3 regions of the Pandoraea pulmonicola genome follow, and region 1 is predicted to be linked to each of the others. Evidence: predicted binding sites of a transcription regulator. Region 1 holds the regulator's gene; each other region holds the start of a gene.

Region 1 (5,996 bases):
CGCCGCGCCAGGCGCGGCTCCCCAGACCAAACAGGGCCCCAAGACCCCATGATCGATCGCCGCAACCTGCGACCTGCATCCCTATCGCTGCGTGCCCTGCGCGCGGCGGCCGCCGCTTTCGCCGCGCTCGCCGTGTTCGGTGCGCTGACCGCGCCGCTCGCACACGCCGAGCGCGCCGACCGCGACAAGCCGATCAACGTCGAGTCGGAACACATGAGCTATGACGACCTCAAGCAGGTCAACATCTTCACCGGCAACGTGACGATGACCAAGGGGACGATCCTCCTCAAGGCCGATCGCGTCGAAGTGAGTCAGGATCCGGAGGGCTATCAGTACGCCACCGCGTACTACAAGCCGGGCGGCCCGCTCGCCTACATGCGTCAGAAGCGCGACGGCGTGGACGAGTACATCGACGGCTGGGGCCAGACGATCTATTACAACGGCAAGACCGAAGTCGCCACGCTCACCACGCAGGCCACGCTCAAGCGTCTGGCCGGCGGCACGCGCGTGCTCGACGAGATCCACGGCAGCGTGATCACGTACGACACGTACAACGAGGTCTACACTGCCAACAGCGGCACCGATCAGGTCAACGCCAACAATCCGAACGGCCGGGTGCGCGCCACGCTCGCGCCGCGCAATGCCACCGGAGCCAACCAGGCGCAGCCGGGCGGTGCAAGCAAGCCCGCCGCGGCGCCGAAAGGCGATCTGCCGCCGCTGTCTCCCTCCAAAAGCATCGGGAATCCGCGTGAGTAATCCTGCCAACAACGCCTCCAGCGGCATCAATCCGGGCGCCGGTCCGTCGGGCAAGCCGAGCGCGCTCGTCGTGCGCTCGCTCAAGAAGCAATATGGCGCGCGTACCGTCGTCAAGGACGTCTCGCTCGACGTGAAGAGCGGTGAAGTCGTCGGTCTGCTCGGGCCGAACGGCGCGGGCAAAACGACGTCGTTCTACATGATCGTGGGTCTCGTGCCCGCCGACGACGGTGAAATCCAGCTCGACGGCAGCCTCATCAGCGAACTCCCGATTCACGAGCGCGCCCGCATGGGGGTCTCGTATCTGCCGCAGGAAGCGTCGGTTTTCCGCAAACTCACGGTCGAGGACAACATCCGCGCCGTGCTCGAACTGCAACTCGACGCCAACGGCAAGCCGCTCAAGCGCGAGGAGATCGAGCGACGCATCGAGGCGCTGCTCGACGAACTGCAGGTGAGCCATCTGCGCGAGAATCCGGCCATGTCGCTCTCGGGCGGCGAACGCCGTCGCGTGGAAATCGCCCGCGCGCTGGCCACGCAACCGCGCTTCATCCTGCTCGATGAACCGTTCGCCGGCGTGGACCCGATCGCCGTGCTGGAAATTCAGCGCATTGTGCGCTTTCTGAAAGACCGTGGCATCGGTGTCCTGATTACCGACCACAACGTGCGCGAGACGCTCGGCATCTGCGATCACGCCTACATCATCAGCGAAGGCTCCGTGCTCGCCGCAGGCACGCCCGACCAGATCGTGGCCGACGAAAGCGTTCGCCGTGTCTATCTCGGTGAAAATTTCCGGATGTAAAGGAAATTTTTCGCATGTAAACCCTGCCCTCGATAGGGCGCCGGGCCGGTTCCGTTGACGTGACAAAGCCTCTACAATGAAGGCGAGACACGCTATGAAACCGACCCTCCAACTTCGCACCTCGCAGCACCTGACCCTCACACCGCAGTTGCAGCAATCGATCCGGTTGTTGCAACTGTCGACGCTCGAACTCCAGCAGGAAGTCGAGCACGCCCTCACCCAGAACCCGATGCTCGAGCGAGAAGACGACTGGCTCGCGGGCTCGGTGCGCGTGGGCACGGACGGGTCGCTGCGCAACGAACGGAGCACCTCGGTCAGCAGCAACGATCGTTCCGAAGCCGCCAATGGTCACGACGACGCCCGCGAACTCGACGGCGAAACGCGCTTCGACGACAACGCGGGCGACAATGGCAGCGACTGGAGCCTGAACGACTTCGCCCGCACGGGCAGCGCTTCGGATGACGATGACAACGCGCGTCCGCAACTGCACGTCGACCATCCCAACCTGCGCGAGCACCTGCTGGCCCAGTTGCGCCTGACCAAGGCCAGCCCGCGTGATCGCGCGCTGGTGGAATTCCTCATCGAATCGCTCGACGAAGACGGCTATCTCGGGACCACGCTGGACGAAATTCAGGCGGAAATGCCCGAAGAACTGGCGCTGGAGACCGAGGAGATCAACGCCGCGCTCGCACTGCTGCAGAGCTTCGATCCGGCCGGCGTGGGCGCCCGCAGCCCCGCCGAGTGTCTGCGCCTGCAACTGCAGCGCTTGCCGGCCAGCGGCGTGCGCACGCTTTCGCTGCGCATCGTCTGCGACCATCTGGAACTGCTTGCCGCGCGCGATTACACGCGTCTGCGCCGCCTGCTGGGCGTGAGCGAGGACGCGCTGCGCGCCGCGCATCAACTGATCCGCTCGCTCGATCCGTTCCCGGGAGCCGCCTACGGCTCGCCACCCGCCGACTACGTGGTGCCGGACGTGCTGGTGCGCAGGCAGGGCAGCGGCTGGACCGCCGAGCTCAATCCCGAAGTCATGCCGCGTCTGCGCATCAACGAAATGTATGCGCGCATCCTGCGCAACAACCGCAACGACCCGGGCACCGGCAACCTCCAGCAGCAGCTCCAGGAAGCGCGCTGGCTCATCAAGAACATCCAGCAGCGGTTCGACACGATCCTGCGCGTCGCGCAGGCTATTGTCGAGCGTCAAAAGAACTTCTTCACGCATGGCGAAATCGGCATGCGGCCCTTGGTTTTGCGAGAGATTGCTGATACGCTGGGTTTACATGAATCCACGATTTCACGGGTGACAACGAGTAAGTACATGCTCACTCCATTTGGAACCTTCGAGCTCAAGTACTTCTTCGGGTCGCACGTGGCCACGGAAGCCGGAGGGGCTGCGTCGTCCACAGCCATCCGCGCCCTCATCAAGCAACTGATAGGAGCAGAAGACCCCCAGAGCCCCCTTTCCGACAGCCGTATCGCGGAACTGCTGGCAGAGCAAGGATTCGTGGTTGCGCGGCGCACCGTCGCGAAGTACCGCGAGGCCATGCGAATCCCCGCAGTGAACTTGCGCAAATCTTTGTAGGACAGTCCTGGTGCGCCATGTTGGCTCGCTGGGGCATCACGCCGCAGTGCGACATTGCGTCACGTCAATGGCTCGCACTCCCGCCAGCCAGCGTCGCTCGTGACGCGGCTTGCACTTCGGCATTTCAGCAAGGAGAGCAGCTATGAATCTGAAGATCAGTGGACACCATCTCGAGCTCACGCCGTCCCTGCGCGAATTCGTCGTCAACAAGCTTGAACGCGTGTTGCGGCATTTCGACCAGCTTATCGGCGCCGAGGTGATCCTCTCTGTCGACAAGACCAAGGAGAAGACCGGACGCCAGATTGCCAGCGTCACCGTGTATCTCAAGGGTAAGGAGATTTTCGTCGAGAAGTGTGACGAGAACATGTATGCCGCCATCGACAAGCTGATCGACATGCTCGACCGCAAGGTTATGCAATACAAGGACAAGGTGCAGGATCATGGCCGCGAAGCCCTCAAGCATCAACAGCCGCCGGAGGCGGAACCGCTCCAGTAACTCCTTTCCGGCGTGGTAGTCGCATCGACTGGCACTGACGCAAACCCGCACGGAACCACACGAGCGAATCTACGTCTGTCATAAATCTGGCATCACCCACCGCGGGGCCGTTGAACGGCCCCTTTTGTATGGGGCGACGCATCTGGCTTGACGCGGCTACGGGTGGTCTATAATGCGAGGTCAAATCGGGGGTTGGAGGGCGACTACGCGTGCGCCCGCATTACAAGATGAACCGTTTAGTCAAACTCTTACCTGCGTCCAATATCCTGCTTGGACTGTCCGTCACAAGCAAGAAGCGCGTCTTCGAGCAGGCAGGGCTCCTGTTCGAGAACAACGCCGGCCTGTCGCGCGCGCTCGTCACCGACAATCTGTTCGCACGCGAGCGGCTGGGTTCGACCGGTCTGGGAGAGGGCGTCGCCATTCCGCACGGCCGCATCAAGGGGCTCAAGCACCCGATGGCGGCCTTTGTGCGTCTGGACGACCCGATTCCGTTCGAGGCCCCCGACGGCCAGCCCGTTTCCCTGCTCTTCTTCCTGCTCGTGCCGGAACAGGCCACGCAGCAGCACCTCGAAATTCTGTCCGAAATCGCGCAGTTGCTCTCCGATCGCTCGATGCGCGAGACATTGAGCAACGCGCCCAGCGCCGAGGACATCCACGCGGCACTGGCGAACTGGCAGCCCTGAGCCACCGCCAAATTCGAGTCCCGTAGCTCCCCATACCCAACCGAACGAGGCGACGCGGTGGAACTGACCGGCATCAACGCGCAGAGCATTTTCGACGACAACGCCGCGACGCTGCGTCTGTCGTGGTTGACCGGCCACGAGGGCTGGGAGCGTGGTTTCACGCCCGAGAGCGTGGCGACCGCCACCTCGAGCGCCGACCTCGTGGGTCACCTGAACCTCATCCACCCGAACCGCATCCAGGTGCTCGGCGAGGCCGAACTGCGCTATTACCAGCGCCTGAGCGACGAGAACCGCAAACGCCACATGGGCGAAGTCATCGCCCTGGAACCGCCGTTCCTGGTGGTCGCCGACGGGCTCGAAGCTCCGCCCGATCTGGTGCTGCGGTGCACCCGCTCGTCCACGCCGCTGTTCACCACCCCGCTCTCGACCGCTTCGGTCATCGATAGCCTGCGCCTGTACATTTCGCGTGTGTTCGCCCCACGATGCACGATGCACGGCGTTTTTATCGACATTTTGGGCATGGGTGTGCTGCTCACCGGCGATTCCGGCCTCGGCAAGAGCGAACTCGGCCTGGAATTGATCAGCCGCGGGCACGGCCTGGTGGCGGACGACGCGGTAGATTTCGTGCGACTCGGGCCGGATTTCGTGGAAGGCCGCTGCCCGCCGCTGCTGCAAAATCTGCTGGAGGTGCGCGGGCTGGGCCTGCTCGACATCAAGACGATCTTCGGTGAGACTGCCGTGCGCCGGAAGATGAAGCTCAAGCTGATCGTCCAGTTGGTGCGCCGCCCGGACGGCGAATTCCAGCGCCTGCCGCTCGAAGCCCAGACGGTGGACGTGCTTGGCCTGCCCATCAACAAGGTGATTCTGCAGGTGGCGGCAGGGCGAAACCTCGCCGTGCTCGTGGAAGCCGCCGTGCGCAACACGATCCTTCAGTTGCGCGGCATCGACACGCTCAAGGACTTCATGGAGCGCCAGCGCCAGGCCATGCAGGATCCCGACGGCATGCAGGGCAAGCTGCTCTGAGCCTCGCGGCTCGGGGTTTACCGCATTCCACGCGACATTCTGTCAACGCAGCGCGATTGCGGCGCGTTTTCTTTCATGTTGTAATCGCCACGCGGTTCTTCCCCGTGCGTGTCGACCTAATGGAGAGACAATCATGAAGAAAGCATTCGCTGCACTGCTCCTGGTATCCCCGCTGCTCGCATCGCCCGTGTTCGCCCAGACCGCCGCGGCCCCCGAAGCGGCTCACAAGGCCAACTCGCAGCAAAACAAGATGAGCGCCTGTAACGCACAGGCCGGCGACAAGAAAGGCGACGATCGCAAGGCGTTCATGAAGTCCTGCCTGTCGAACAAGCCCGCAGCATCGGCCAAGCAGACCCAGCAGGAAAAGATGAAGACCTGCAACGCGCAAGCTGGCGACAAGAAGGGCGACGACCGCAAGGCGTTCATGAAGTCCTGCCTGTCGAACAAGCCCGCAGCCTGAGGCCATCCACGCCGATATCAGCCGAACGGCGCCCTCTCCGGGCGCCGTTTTCGTTTGTGACGCTCGATTTGCGCCGGAATGCCAAGAACGCGCCGAACACCACACCCGCAAGACGCAATCGCTTACCATGAGGGTTGTATTCGGGAAATGCCATGAAGATCGTACTCATTACCGGCGTATCGGGCTCCGGCAAATCGCTCGCC
Region 2 (5,996 bases), 2.7 Mb from region 1:
GAGGCGGCAGCGGCGGTGCTGCAGGAGCAAGCGGCGGCGTGGGTGCCAGCGGGCCCGGTGGTATCGGTATTGGGGGTGCAGCGGGCGGCAACGGACTTGCCGCGTTCGGTGGCCCCAGTGGTTTCGGTGGCGGCGGGGGGTGTCAGATGAATGGTCAGAACGGCGAAGAGCCGTGCCCTTGAGCCAGTGACGGGCGGGCCTGCACGCGTTCGGCACAACGCGTGCGGGAACCGGCCCGGCGTTTCGAACAATGGTGGTACGAGTTTCGCAGGTTGATCGCTGGTTCCTGACGCGACCGGCTGGCGGTATCCCGTCAGCCGCGCCACCCCCCGGCCCGTGCTCAGGCGGTTCTCCCGGCGATGCGCCCCTTCGGTGATCCGGAGGGGCGTTTTTTTGTCATTTGCCGCCGCTATCGCCGCCGGCAGGGGATATGGAAATGCCGATAATGTATTTCGCGTATACCCGCATCTATGGCAGCATCCGAGGCCTGGGTCGCGAAGTTCGCGCCCGCCGCAGGCCCAGCAGGTCTGCCCGATACCGAACAAATGCCCAACAGGCGTCCAAAAGCAAAAGGAGAAATCGCACATGCTGTCTCGTCAACTGATCAACGCATTCCTCGCCGCCACGCTCGCGCTGGCCGCCGTCGGCGCTTCGGCCCAGACGGCAGACAAGCCTCTGAAGGTCGGCACGATGGCCGGCTCGGATGCGCAGATCTTCGAAGTTGTGAAGCAGGTCGCCCACAAGCGCGGCCTCGAAATCAAGATCATCGAATTCAGTGACTACGCACAGCCGAACGCTGCGCTCGACGCGGGTGATCTGGACGCCAACGGCTTCCAGCACAAGCCGTTCCTCGACAGCCAGGTCAAGGATCGCGGCTACAAGATCGTGAGCGCGGGCCTCACGTACGTCTCGCCGCTGGGCTTCTACTCGAAGAAGGTCAAGTCGCTCAAGGATCTGAAGAATGGCGCCAAGGTCGGCATCCAGAACGATCCGTCTAACGGCAATCGTGCGCTGCTGCTGTTGCAGAAGGAAGGCCTGATCAAGCTGCGTGCCGGCCTCGAAGGCAAGAACGCCACGCCGCTCGACATCGTCGAGAACCCGAAGAAGCTGAAGATCGTGGAACTCGAAGCCGCCCAGTTGCCGCGTGCGCTGCCGGACCTCGATGCCGCCTCGATCAACACCAACTTCGCCGTTCAGGCCGGCCTGGCGCCGCAGCGCGATGCCATCGCCATCGAAGACCTGAAGGGGCCGTACGCCAACCTGATCGCCGTGCGCACGCAGGATCTGAACAAGCCGTGGGTCAAACAACTGGTCGGCGCCTATCAATCGGACGAAGTGAAGGAGTTCATCAAGACGAAGTTCAACGGCGCGTTGATCGCCACGTGGTAACTCCCGCGATGGCGGCCGAGGCCCAGCCGGGGCTTCGTCCCCTTTCGGGGGCTTCGTCCCCTGCGGGGACTGCGCCGTGACCGCCGCCCAGCCGACGAACCGGGGTTTCGACCCCGGTTTTTTATTGCCCGCGCGCAGTGGGGTTCGTTCGAGAAATACCCCTGCCGGCATGAAAGCGCTCGCCTAGAATGAAGATGTGATCCGGATCAGCGGGAGGCTGCCATGTCCATGATGAATGTCTCGATGATGCTGGTGGCGCTATTGGTCGGCTTTGCCATCGGCATGCTCGTGGATCACTTCTGGGTGACGCATCACGACGAGCCGTCCGCGCACAAGCGGCTGGACTGGCACGATATGTGGGAGCGCATCCGTCACCAGCACTGACGGCGCACGGTGACACGCTTCGGCATCAGCCGTCCGACGTGTCACGCAGTTTTCGCCAGAGGGTGGAGCGGCTGATGCCGAGCGCCTCGCACGCCGCCGCGCGATCGCCGCCGCAGGCGGCCAGCGTCGTGCGGATGCGTGCGAGTTCCTCGGCCGCGCGTCGTGCGCGGCCGGTGAGCGGCGCGGCGTCGCCGTTCGACGCGAGCCTCATCCGCCCGGCGTCCCCGGATTCCGCAGGGGCAGTAGGATCAACTGGGGCCGCATGCGCCACGGGCATCCCGCCCAACTCCGGTGCGATGTCGACGAGCCGAGCTCGACTGATCTCGCGCGCATCGACCACGTCGGCGCAGACCACTGCGATCCGTTCCAGCAGGTTTTCCAGCTCACGCACATTGCCGGGCCAACGATAGGTCGCAAGCAGCGGCAGCAGCGTGGCCTGCAGCGCATCGACGCTCATGCGAGCGCTCGCGCGTGCGAGCGCGCGCTCCAGGAAGAGCGGCGTGAGGCGGGGCAGGTCGTCCATGCGCTCGCGCAGCGGCGGCAGCACCATGCGCAGGATATTGAGGCGGTAGTAAAGGTCTTCGCGGAACAGTCCGGCGCCGACCTGTTGGCGCAGATCGCGGTGTGTGGCGGCGATCACGCGCACGTCGCACGGCACGGGCTCCGTCGCACCGAGCCGCAATACCTCGCGCTCCTGCAGCACGCGCAGCAAGCGCGTCTGCAGCGGCATCGGCATCTCGCCGATCTCATCGAGAAAGATCGTGCCGTTGTGCGCCGTCTCGAAGAGGCCCGCCTTGCCGCCCCGCCGTGCGCCGGAAAACGCGCCGTCCTCATAGCCGAACAGTTCGCTCTCCAGTAGCGTTTCGGGAAACGCCGCGCAGTTGATCGCGACGAACGGATAGTCGCGGCGGCGGCTTGCGTTGTGAATGCCCTGCGCGAGCAGTTCCTTGCCGGTGCCGCTCTCGCCATGCACGAGCACCGTGGAATCGGTTTGTGCGTAGCGGCGGGCGAGCGCACGCACGTGCGTCATGGCGGCCGAGTCGCCGATCAGGTCGTCGAGCCGGTAACGCGCCACGAGGTGTCGTGGACGATGCCGCGAGCGCAGCGAGCGATCCACGCGCGCGAACGACTGCGAGTCCTGGCACGTGAGCAGCGCGCCCGTGAGCGTGCCCTGATCGAGCAGCGGGATGCGATTGATGACCCACGTCTTGCCCGCCATCGACACGATCGCTTCGAGTTCGGCGCTGGCGCTCTCGAGCGTGCGTCCGATGTCGAGCGCCGGGGCGATGGCGTCGAGCGGGCGACCCACGGCGTCGGCGACCGTCACACCGAGCATGCTGGCCATCGACGCGTTGATGGCTTCGATGCGTCCGTGCAGATCGACCGCCGCCACGCCCTCGTGCAGATGCCGCAGCACCGTGTCGAGCCGCTCGCGGCGCTGTGCCTCGATGCGTCCGAAGCGCGCCACTTCCAGGGCCGTGTCGAACGCGGCGCGCACGGAATCCTGCGAGTAGAGAAAAACGCCCGTCATCCCCGCGCGTTCCGCCAGTTCCGTGACGAGGCCGGGCCCGACCACGACCTCGATGGCCTCGTCGCGCAAGCGGTGCACGAGGTCTTCCGCATCGTGGGCGTCGAAGTAGACGTGCTGGGGGATATCGAGATGAAAGGCGCTCTTGAAGCGTTCGAATTCCGGCGCGGGGCGCGCGTACGACACGAGTGCAATGCGCGACGCCGGCGAGGTCGAGGCCAGCGCACGGCGGGCGCGTCCGAGCGCGTGCATGACGTCGAAGCCGGTGACTTTCACGAGCACGACGGGCAGTGCCAGCCGCTCGCGCAGGAACGCCCCGTTCGAGCCGGCCGCGACGATGCCGTCCACGCTGCCGGCCGGCAGATGCTCGAGCGCGTCGATCACGGCTTCGTAACCCTTGTCGATGATCTGCACTTCCGCGTGCGCGGCGTAGTCCGGCACGATGTCGCGGTACAACTCGCCGAGCTTGCTGATGCCCACGGCCCAGATCACGGGCTTGCGCACCGCCGTGACCGGCTGCGCGAGCACGGCGCGCGGCAAGCCAGTGGCCGAGGCGGGCAGGTGCGGCGGCAGTTGGGACGGTAGATGATCGGGGGCGGACGGGCTTGGCATGGCGGGCATTGGCGGATCGGGCAATCGACACGAATCGTAGCATGTTGCAATACGGCGTTTCATGATTTGTTTCAATATGAAACGTCATGCGACGAGCAATGGATCGAGCGCCCGCGTCGTTTGCTTGACGCAAACGTCAGATCGGTGCCAGATTTCCGCTGGTAAATGAAGGCGTTAGCGGCGCCGAGGTTGCTGACCCGTGGGTGGAAATGGCCTCCCTGGCACGCCCATTGCTATCAATGGAGCCACATTTCAACCCGTGTGCGAGCGGAGACGGGGCCAGCCCCACCGCATGCACCTCATCCACGACCGAGGGACTCAAGTGACGCACACCATTCGTTCGGCCGGCGCCGCCTTCCGCGAGGCCGTCAAGACCGAGCAACCGTTGCAGGTTGTCGGCGCCATCAATGCCAACCACGCCCTGTTGGCCAAAGCCGCCGGATTCAAGGCGATCTATCTGTCGGGCGGCGGCGTGGCTGCCGGTTCGCTGGGACTGCCCGATCTGGGCATTTCCACGCTCGACGATGTGCTGACCGACGTGCGTCGCATCACCGACGTGTGCGATCTGCCATTGCTCGTGGACGTCGATACCGGCTTTGGCCCGTCGGCATTCAACATTGCGCGCACGGTGCAGTCGCTCATCAAGTTCGGCGCGGGCGCGATGCATATCGAAGACCAGGTCGGCGCAAAGCGTTGCGGCCATCGTCCGGGCAAGGCCATCGTGAGTCAGCAGGAGATGGTCGATCGCATCAAGGCCGCGGTCGACGCGCGCACCGACGAGAACTTCGTGATCATGGCGCGCACCGACGCGCTCGCCGTGGAAGGGCTGCAGGCCGCCATCGACCGCGCCTGCGCGTGCGTGGAAGCGGGCGCCGACATGATCTTCCCGGAGGCGATGACCGAACTGCCGATGTACCGTCAGTTCTCCGACGCCGTGAAGGTGCCCGTGCTCGCGAACATCACCGAATTCGGCTCGACGCCGCTCTTCACCGTCGAAGAGCTCAAGAGCGTGCAGGTCGGTCTGGTGTTGTACCCGCTATCGGCTTTCCGCGCCATGAACAAGGCGGCGGAGAACGTCTACCACACCATTCGTCGCGACGGCACGCAAAAGGCCGTGCTCGACACCATGCAGACGCGTGCCGAACTCTATGAGAGCATCGGCTACCACGCGTACGAGCAGAAGCTCGACGCGCTGTTCGCACAGCAGAAATAACCGAATCCCTGATCTGGACTGGAGGAAATGAGCATGAGCGAGACGACCGCCACCGGCTTCAAGCCGAAGAAATCCGTTGCCCTGTCCGGGGTGACCGCCGGCAATACCGCCCTGTGTACCGTGGGCCGTTCGGGCAACGACCTGCACTATCGCGGCTACGACATTCTGGATCTGGCCCAGACCTCGGAATTCGAAGAGATCGCGTATCTGCTGGTCTACGGCAAGTTGCCGACCGTGGCCGAGCTCAAGGGCTACAAGGCCAAGCTCAAGTCGCTGCGCGGGCTGCCCGCCGCCGTGAAGGACGCGCTCGAAGCCGTGCCCGCCGCCGCACACCCGATGGACGTGATGCGCACCGGCGTGTCGGTGCTCGGCACCGTGCTGCCGGAGAAGGACGACCACAACATTCCGGGCGCGCGCGATATCGCCGACCGCCTGATGGCGAGCCTCGGCTCGATGCTGCTGTACTGGTATCACTACAGCCAGAACGGCGTGCGCATCGACGTGGAGACGGACGACGACAGCATCGGCGGCCATTTCCTGCATCTGCTGCACGGCGAGAAACCGTCGGATCTGTGGGTGCGCGCCATGCACACGTCGCTCATTCTGTACGCCGAGCACGAGTTCAACGCGTCGACCTTCACCGCGCGCGTGATCGCCGGTACGGGTTCGGACATCCACTCGGCCATCACGGGGGCGATCGGCGCGCTGCGCGGCCCGAAGCACGGCGGCGCCAACGAGGTCGCCTTCGAGATCCAGAAGCGCTACGACTCGCCCGACGAGGCGGAGGCCGACATCCGCCAGCGCGTCGAGAACAAGGAAGTGATCATCGGCTTCGGCCACCCGGTCTATACCGTGAGCGATCCGCGCAAC
Region 3 (5,996 bases), 1.9 Mb from region 1:
GGAATACCGCCCGCAACGCACACGCCCACGATCAGCACGAAGAAGATCAGCAGGTTGTAGTTGCCCATCGCGATGAGCGCCGGGCGGCCGAGCCAGAGCGCGGCGCCGAGCGTTGCCACGAACAGTACGCCCAGGCCGAACTGGCGCAGCGACGAGCAACGCGCCATGCGAGAGATTGCCGCGATGAGCATCAGCGCCGCGCCGACCGGCAGGGCTGCCGCGCGCAGCCCGTCGGGAATCTCCAGCGCGGGCGTGGTGATGTCCATCTGCTCGATGGCATGCGTGTACGCCGGCATGATGATCAGCGCGACGAACACGCACACGGTGAGCGCGGCCATCGTCTGGAACCAGTCGCGCCACGCCGCGGGGAGTTTGTTGACGATGGCGGACAGGCGCATGTGCTCACCGCGATCGAGCGCGAGCACGGCGCCGAGCATCGACAGCCAGATGAACAGGATCTGGGCGAGCTCGTCGGACCAGGTGATCGGATTGTCGAACCCGTAACGCGAGACCACGCCCGCGAGCAGGATGAGAGTCTCCGCCACCACCAGCAGCACGGCAACCGCTTCGGTGACTTTCATCACCGCGCGGTTGACGTGGCAGAAGAGGCGGGCGAGCGCGTGCGTCGGCTCGGCCGTCATCGTCAACGTTTCCATTTACGCGAGCTTCCCGGTGTACTTTTCCAACATGGCCCATGCCTCGTCGCCGAACTTCTTGTGCCACTCGGCATAGAAGCCCGCCGAACGGAGCTTCTCGCGGAACTGCTCGTTGTTCGGTGCGTTGAACACGAGACCCTTCTGCTTGAGCTCGACCATCACGCCGTCGTTGAGCTTGCGCACGTCGTCGCGTTGCGCCATGGCGGCCGCGTTCACGTTGGCGGTCACGATCGCCTGCAGGTCCTTCGGCAGCTTGTCCCACTTCTGCTTGTTGGCGAGGAACCAGAAGCCGTCCCACATGTGATTCGTCATCGACACGTACTTCTGCACCTCGTAGAGCTTGGCCGTGGTGAGCAGCGCGAGCGGATTTTCCTGCGCTTCGACGATGTGCGTCTGCAGGGCCGAATACACTTCGGCAAAGTTGATCGACGTGGGCGAGGAGTCGAACGCGCGGAACATCGACGTCCACAGCGGGCTTGTCGGCACGCGGATCTTCAGGCCCTTCAGATCGGCCGGCGAGTTGATCGGGCGGTTGCTCGTGGTGATCTGGCGATAGCCGTTCTCCCAGATCTTGTCGAAGGCGAACACCGACGTCTTGGCGATCTGGCCGCGCACGTGGGCGCCGAGGTCGCCGTCCATGGCCGCCCACACCTGGCTGTAGTCCTTGAACGCGAAGCCCACGCCCGAAATCTGCGCCGAGGGCACGAGCGTGCCGAGAATCAGCGGCGAGAGCGTGAAGTAGTCGATGGCGCCCGAGCGAATCTGGCTGAGCATGTCGCTATCGGAGCCGAGCTGGTTGTTCGGGTAGATCTGGAAGTCGATACGGCCCTTCGATTGCTCCGCGATCTTCTGCGCCATTTCCTTGGCACGGATGTTCATCGGATGGCTGATCGGCAGGTTGTTGGCGAACTTCAGGGTGAATTCGGCCGCGTGGGCCTGCGTCTGGTACAACCCCGTGGCGGCGGCGGCCGACGCGGCGGCCACGACCTTGATGAAGTGGCGACGATCCATAGTGCTCATACTGCATGTCTCCTGTTATAGGTTTAGTGACTGCGTCTGAAGCGCGAAGCGATTGCGCGTGTTGCCGTGCAACGTTTCGGCCAACTCGACATTCGCGCGCTGGGCGACTCGCAAGTGGCTCGACTATCTTACGCAAATCGAATGCCAGATCGCAGGGCGGACGGGAAAACCCTTACGTTGTCGAGCATACGTGAAAACCCGGGGCCAGGATTCACTCGCCACAGCGGCCCGATGACAGGCGGGCGCGAGCGGCCGCGTCGGCATTGGCGTCTGCCGCCGCCGTGCAGCGCGCCAAGGCCACATCGGACGGCCGTGCGACACCTGTCGCATTCGCGCCGCGGGGTGCGACAGGTGTCACTGCCGCGGCACGACACCCCTGCGACAGGTGTCGCAAGTGGGCGGCTGGGGCAGCCGTGTTGCAATGCGGCAAATTTAATTCACCTCGTGCGCATCCGAATTCACTTGATGGCCCGGGGAAACCGGCCTTACGCTTACGTCAATTGCAGGCGCGCCACAAGCGCGCGATGTCGCCACGGCGGCGCAATTCGCAGTCGATGCCCGTCACAGCGCGTCGTTGTCGTGCCGCACGCATGTCTGGCATCGAAATTGCTCACCGGAGTCTGGATGACCCCATTTCCCGGAGACACTTCATGGTTGCTGCATGCATTACCGGCTGGGCCCACTCCCAGTTCGGCAAACTCGATAACGTCGATGCCGAGGTTCTGCTGGCCGATGTCGCACAGGCCGCCCTCGACGACGCGGGCCTCGCGCCCGAGCAGATCGATTCCATTCACGTCGGCACTTTCAATGGCGGTTTCCTGTATCAGGATTTCCCGTCGTCGCTCGTCTTCAACCGTATTCCCGGGCTGCGTTTCAAACCCGCCACGCGCTACGAGAATGCGTGTGCGACGGGGTCGGCCGCGGTCCATGGCGGCCTGCAGTCCATCGAAGCGGGCAAGGCCACGCACGTGCTCGTGATCGGCTTCGAGAAGATGACCGAGCTCGCCACGCCGCAGGTCGGCGAGGTGTTGCTCAAGTGTTCCTATGCGCGCGAGGAGGCCGGCATTCCGGGCGGCTTTGCCGGCGTGTTCGGCACCATCGCGCAAGCGTACTTCGATCGCTACGGCGACCAGTCCGACGCCCTCGCACGCATCGCAGCGAAGAACCATCGCAACGGCTCGGTCAATCCGTACGCGCACATGCGGCGCGACTTCGGCTACGACTTCTGCCGCACCGTGTCCGAGAAAAACCCGTTCGTCGCCGGGCCGCTCAAGCGCACCGACTGCTCCATGGTCTCCGACGGCGCCGCCGCGCTCGTGATCTCGAAGGCCGACGTGGCGCGCTCGATGCCCAAGGCTGTCGGCTTCCGTGCCGCGGTGCAGGTCAACGACTATCTGCCGCTCTCGCGTCGCGATCCGCTCGCGTTCGAAGGGGGACAGCATGCCTGGCGTCAGGCGCTGGGCGTGGCGGGCGTCTCGTTGAAGGACCTCTCGCTCGTCGAGACGCACGACTGCTTCACCATCGCCGAACTCATCGAATACGAAGCGATGGGGCTCGCCAAGCCCGGACAGGGCGCGAATGTGATCGCCGAAGGTATCACCGAGAAAAACGGCCTGCTGCCGGTCAACCCCTCGGGCGGCCTGAAGGCGAAGGGTCACCCGGTCGGCGCCACGGGCGTGTCCATGCACGTGATGGCCGCGATGCAACTGACCGGCACGGCCGGCGAGATGCAGATTCCCGAGGCCCGTCTCGCGGGCGTGTTCAACATGGGCGGCGCCGCGGTGGCGAACTACGTGAGCATTCTCGAGGCGCGTTGATGCGTGCTGCCGGGCGCACCCCCGGCCGTGTTCGACCATGTCCTGCGCCCGGTATGCGTGCCGGGTGCGGGGCAGGAAGCAAGACTGAGCAATAAGAATTGGGAGACGAGCGAAATGCTCAAGAAGGTCATGAATCTCGGCCGTCTGCTGGCCGACGTTGCAAGACGGCACCCCGACGAGCCCGGTGTGATCATCGGCGACAAGGTGCATACGTGGGGCGAGATCGATGCGCGCGTGAACGCCGTCGTCGACGCGCTGCGCCAACTGGGCGTGGGCAAGGGTGACAAACTGCTGGTGCACTCGCGCAACAATCTGCAGATCTTCGAGAGCGCATGGATTGCGTTCCGGCTGGGGATGGTCTGGGTGCCGACGAACTTCCGCATTACGGCGCCCGAGGCGGCTTATCTCGGTCAGTCGAGCGGGGCGTGCGCAATGATCTACGATGCCGGCTTCGAGGGCCATGTGGACGCCGTGCGCGCCGCCTCGCCGGCGCTGCGTCACGTGATTGCGCTGGGGACGCCGCGTGCAGGCGAGCTGCACTACGAGACGCTGGTCGCCGAGCATCGGGGCGCGCCGGGCTACGAAGCGGAAGTCGAGTACGAAGACCCGCTGTGGTTCTTCTATACGTCGGGTACGACGGGACATCCCAAGGCCGGCGTGCTCTCGCACGGACAGATGGCCTTCGTCGTGACCAATCACCTGGCCGATCTGATGCCGGGCATCACCTATCGCAGCCGCTCGATGGTCGTCGCACCGCTGTCGCACGGTGCGGGTATTCACGCCATCGTGAACACGGCGCGCGGTGCGGCGAGCGTGCTGCTGCCGGGAGAAAAGATGGATGCCGAGCAGGTCTGGCAGGCCATCGAACGTCACCGCGTGGACAACATGTTCACGGTGCCGACCATCGTCAAGATGCTGGTCGAGGATCCGGCCGTGGATCGCTACGACCACAGTTCGCTGCGCTTCGTGATCTACGCGGGCGCGCCGATGTATCGTGCCGATCAGAAGTACGCGCTCCAGAAGCTGGGCCGGGTGCTCGTGCAGTACTACGGGCTCGGCGAGGTCACGGGCAACATCACGGTGCTGCCGCCCTGGCTGCACAGCGATGACGACGACGCCCCCGATGCACGCGTGGGCACCTGCGGCATGCCGCGCACCGGCATGGAGGTGGCGATCCTCGACGAGACGGGGCAGCGTCAACCGCCGTTCGCCTCGGGCGAGATTTGCGTGCGCGGCCCGGCGGTGTTCATGGGGTATCACAACAATCCGGAGGCGAACGCCAAGGCGTTCAAGGACGACTGGTTCCATACCGGCGACCTGGGGCACGTGGACGAACAGGGCTTCCTGTACATCACGGGGCGGGCGTCGGACATGTACATCTCGGGTGGCTCGAACGTCTATCCGCGCGAGATCGAGGAAGCGTTGCTCACGCACCCGGCGGTTTCCGAGTGCGCGGTGCTTGGCGTGCCTGACCCCAAGTGGGGCGAGAGCGGGCTCGCGGTAGTGGTCGCCCGGGAAGGCATGGCCGCTCAGGCCGATGAACTGCTCGGACATCTCGAAGCGCGTATTGCCCGCTACAAGTGGCCGCGTCGCTTCGTGTTCTGGAATGCCATGCCCAAGTCGGGCTACGGCAAGATCGTGAAAAAGCAAATCAAGACGATGCTCGAAGAGCAAGGAGACTATCGACTATGAAACCTGCGCTTTCACGGATCTATCGGCATGCAGGCGTCCCCACGTTACCCCGTGTGGAAGACTGCGTGCTGAGCGGGCAGCACGAACTGCGCGTGACGATCCGGTCTGGTGCGAATCTCGGCGAGTCGTTACGCGCGGCGTTATCCCGCTATGCGTACGGCGGCGGCGTCGGCCGTTTTTGCGCGGGCACCGCGCGAGGTCTGCGGTATCACATGATCGAGAACACCGCGGACAAGGAGCGCCCTTTCGGCTATGGGGCGCCGGTCGACGAAACCCGGGAAGTGGATCTGATCGGTGGCGCGATCACCGTGGGCCGAACGGCCGACGGTGCCACGTTGATGCATTGCCATGCAGGGTTTTCCGACCCGAGCGGCGAATTGCACGGCGGTCACCTCATCCTCGATCACACATGGGCCGGCGACGAGCCCGTGGTCATCCGTCTGTGCCTGTTCGAGCACGGCGGTTATGTGACCGGAGAGGACGAGGAGACACGTTTCCATCTGCTCCATCCCGTTGCCGGAGATCTGTCATGAGCGCAGCATCCGACGTAGCCGACATTCCCGTCGCCATCGAAAATGGCACGCTGGGCCGATTGGTGGTGGCCCGCCTCAAGCCGAATCAGGATCTGACCGAGAGCATCGAAGCGTTGTGCACCGAGCATGGCATTGCGCGGGCCATCGTGCGTGGCGCGGTCGGCAGCCTGATCGACGCGCGGCTCGCGTTTCGCGCGGGTGACGGCTGGCGCGAGCAGATCGTCACCGGCCCCGGCGTGGAAATCCTCAACGTGTTCGGCGAGGTCGACACACACGCC

Evidence for each region. The regulator sigma-54, encoded in region 1, starts transcription at its own class of promoters, with help from an activator protein. The targets are predictions, from matches to a motif close to TGGCANGNAANCTGCTTT.
Region 2: the regulator sigma-54 is predicted to act here: its motif matches at 4,133-4,150, upstream of prpB (methylisocitrate lyase).
Region 3: the regulator sigma-54 is predicted to act here: its motif matches at 2,272-2,289, upstream of RO07_RS19340 (acetyl-CoA acetyltransferase).

The regions. Positions count from the first base shown of each region.
Region 1 is NZ_CP010310.2:611,079-617,074, reverse strand. Features, by position in the region: gene lptC (LPS export ABC transporter periplasmic protein LptC) at 1-52, shown strand, start outside; gene lptA (lipopolysaccharide transport periplasmic protein LptA) at 49-756, shown strand; gene lptB (LPS export ABC transporter ATP-binding protein) at 782-1,552, shown strand; gene RO07_RS02750 (RNA polymerase factor sigma-54) at 1,629-3,131, shown strand; gene hpf (ribosome hibernation-promoting factor, HPF/YfiA family) at 3,274-3,627, shown strand; gene ptsN (PTS IIA-like nitrogen regulatory protein PtsN) at 3,855-4,310, shown strand; gene hprK (HPr(Ser) kinase/phosphatase) at 4,368-5,333, shown strand; gene RO07_RS02730 (PsiF family protein) at 5,467-5,793, shown strand; gene rapZ (RNase adapter RapZ) at 5,946-5,996, shown strand, end outside.
Region 2 is NZ_CP010310.2:3,751,883-3,757,878, reverse strand. Features, by position in the region: gene RO07_RS26430 (hypothetical protein) at 1-182, shown strand, start outside; gene RO07_RS16015 (MetQ/NlpA family ABC transporter substrate-binding protein) at 586-1,389, shown strand; gene RO07_RS26070 (hypothetical protein) at 1,612-1,773, shown strand; gene prpR (propionate catabolism operon regulatory protein PrpR) at 1,799-3,922, opposite strand; gene prpB (methylisocitrate lyase) at 4,236-5,126, shown strand; gene prpC (bifunctional 2-methylcitrate synthase/citrate synthase) at 5,160-5,996, shown strand, end outside.
Region 3 is NZ_CP010310.2:4,528,958-4,534,953, reverse strand. Features, by position in the region: gene RO07_RS19350 (TRAP transporter large permease) at 1-641, opposite strand, end outside; gene RO07_RS19345 (TRAP transporter substrate-binding protein) at 657-1,676, opposite strand; gene RO07_RS19340 (acetyl-CoA acetyltransferase) at 2,327-3,493, shown strand; gene RO07_RS19335 (acyl-CoA synthetase) at 3,608-5,185, shown strand; gene RO07_RS19330 (PPC domain-containing DNA-binding protein) at 5,182-5,718, shown strand; gene RO07_RS19325 (PPC domain-containing DNA-binding protein) at 5,715-5,996, shown strand, end outside.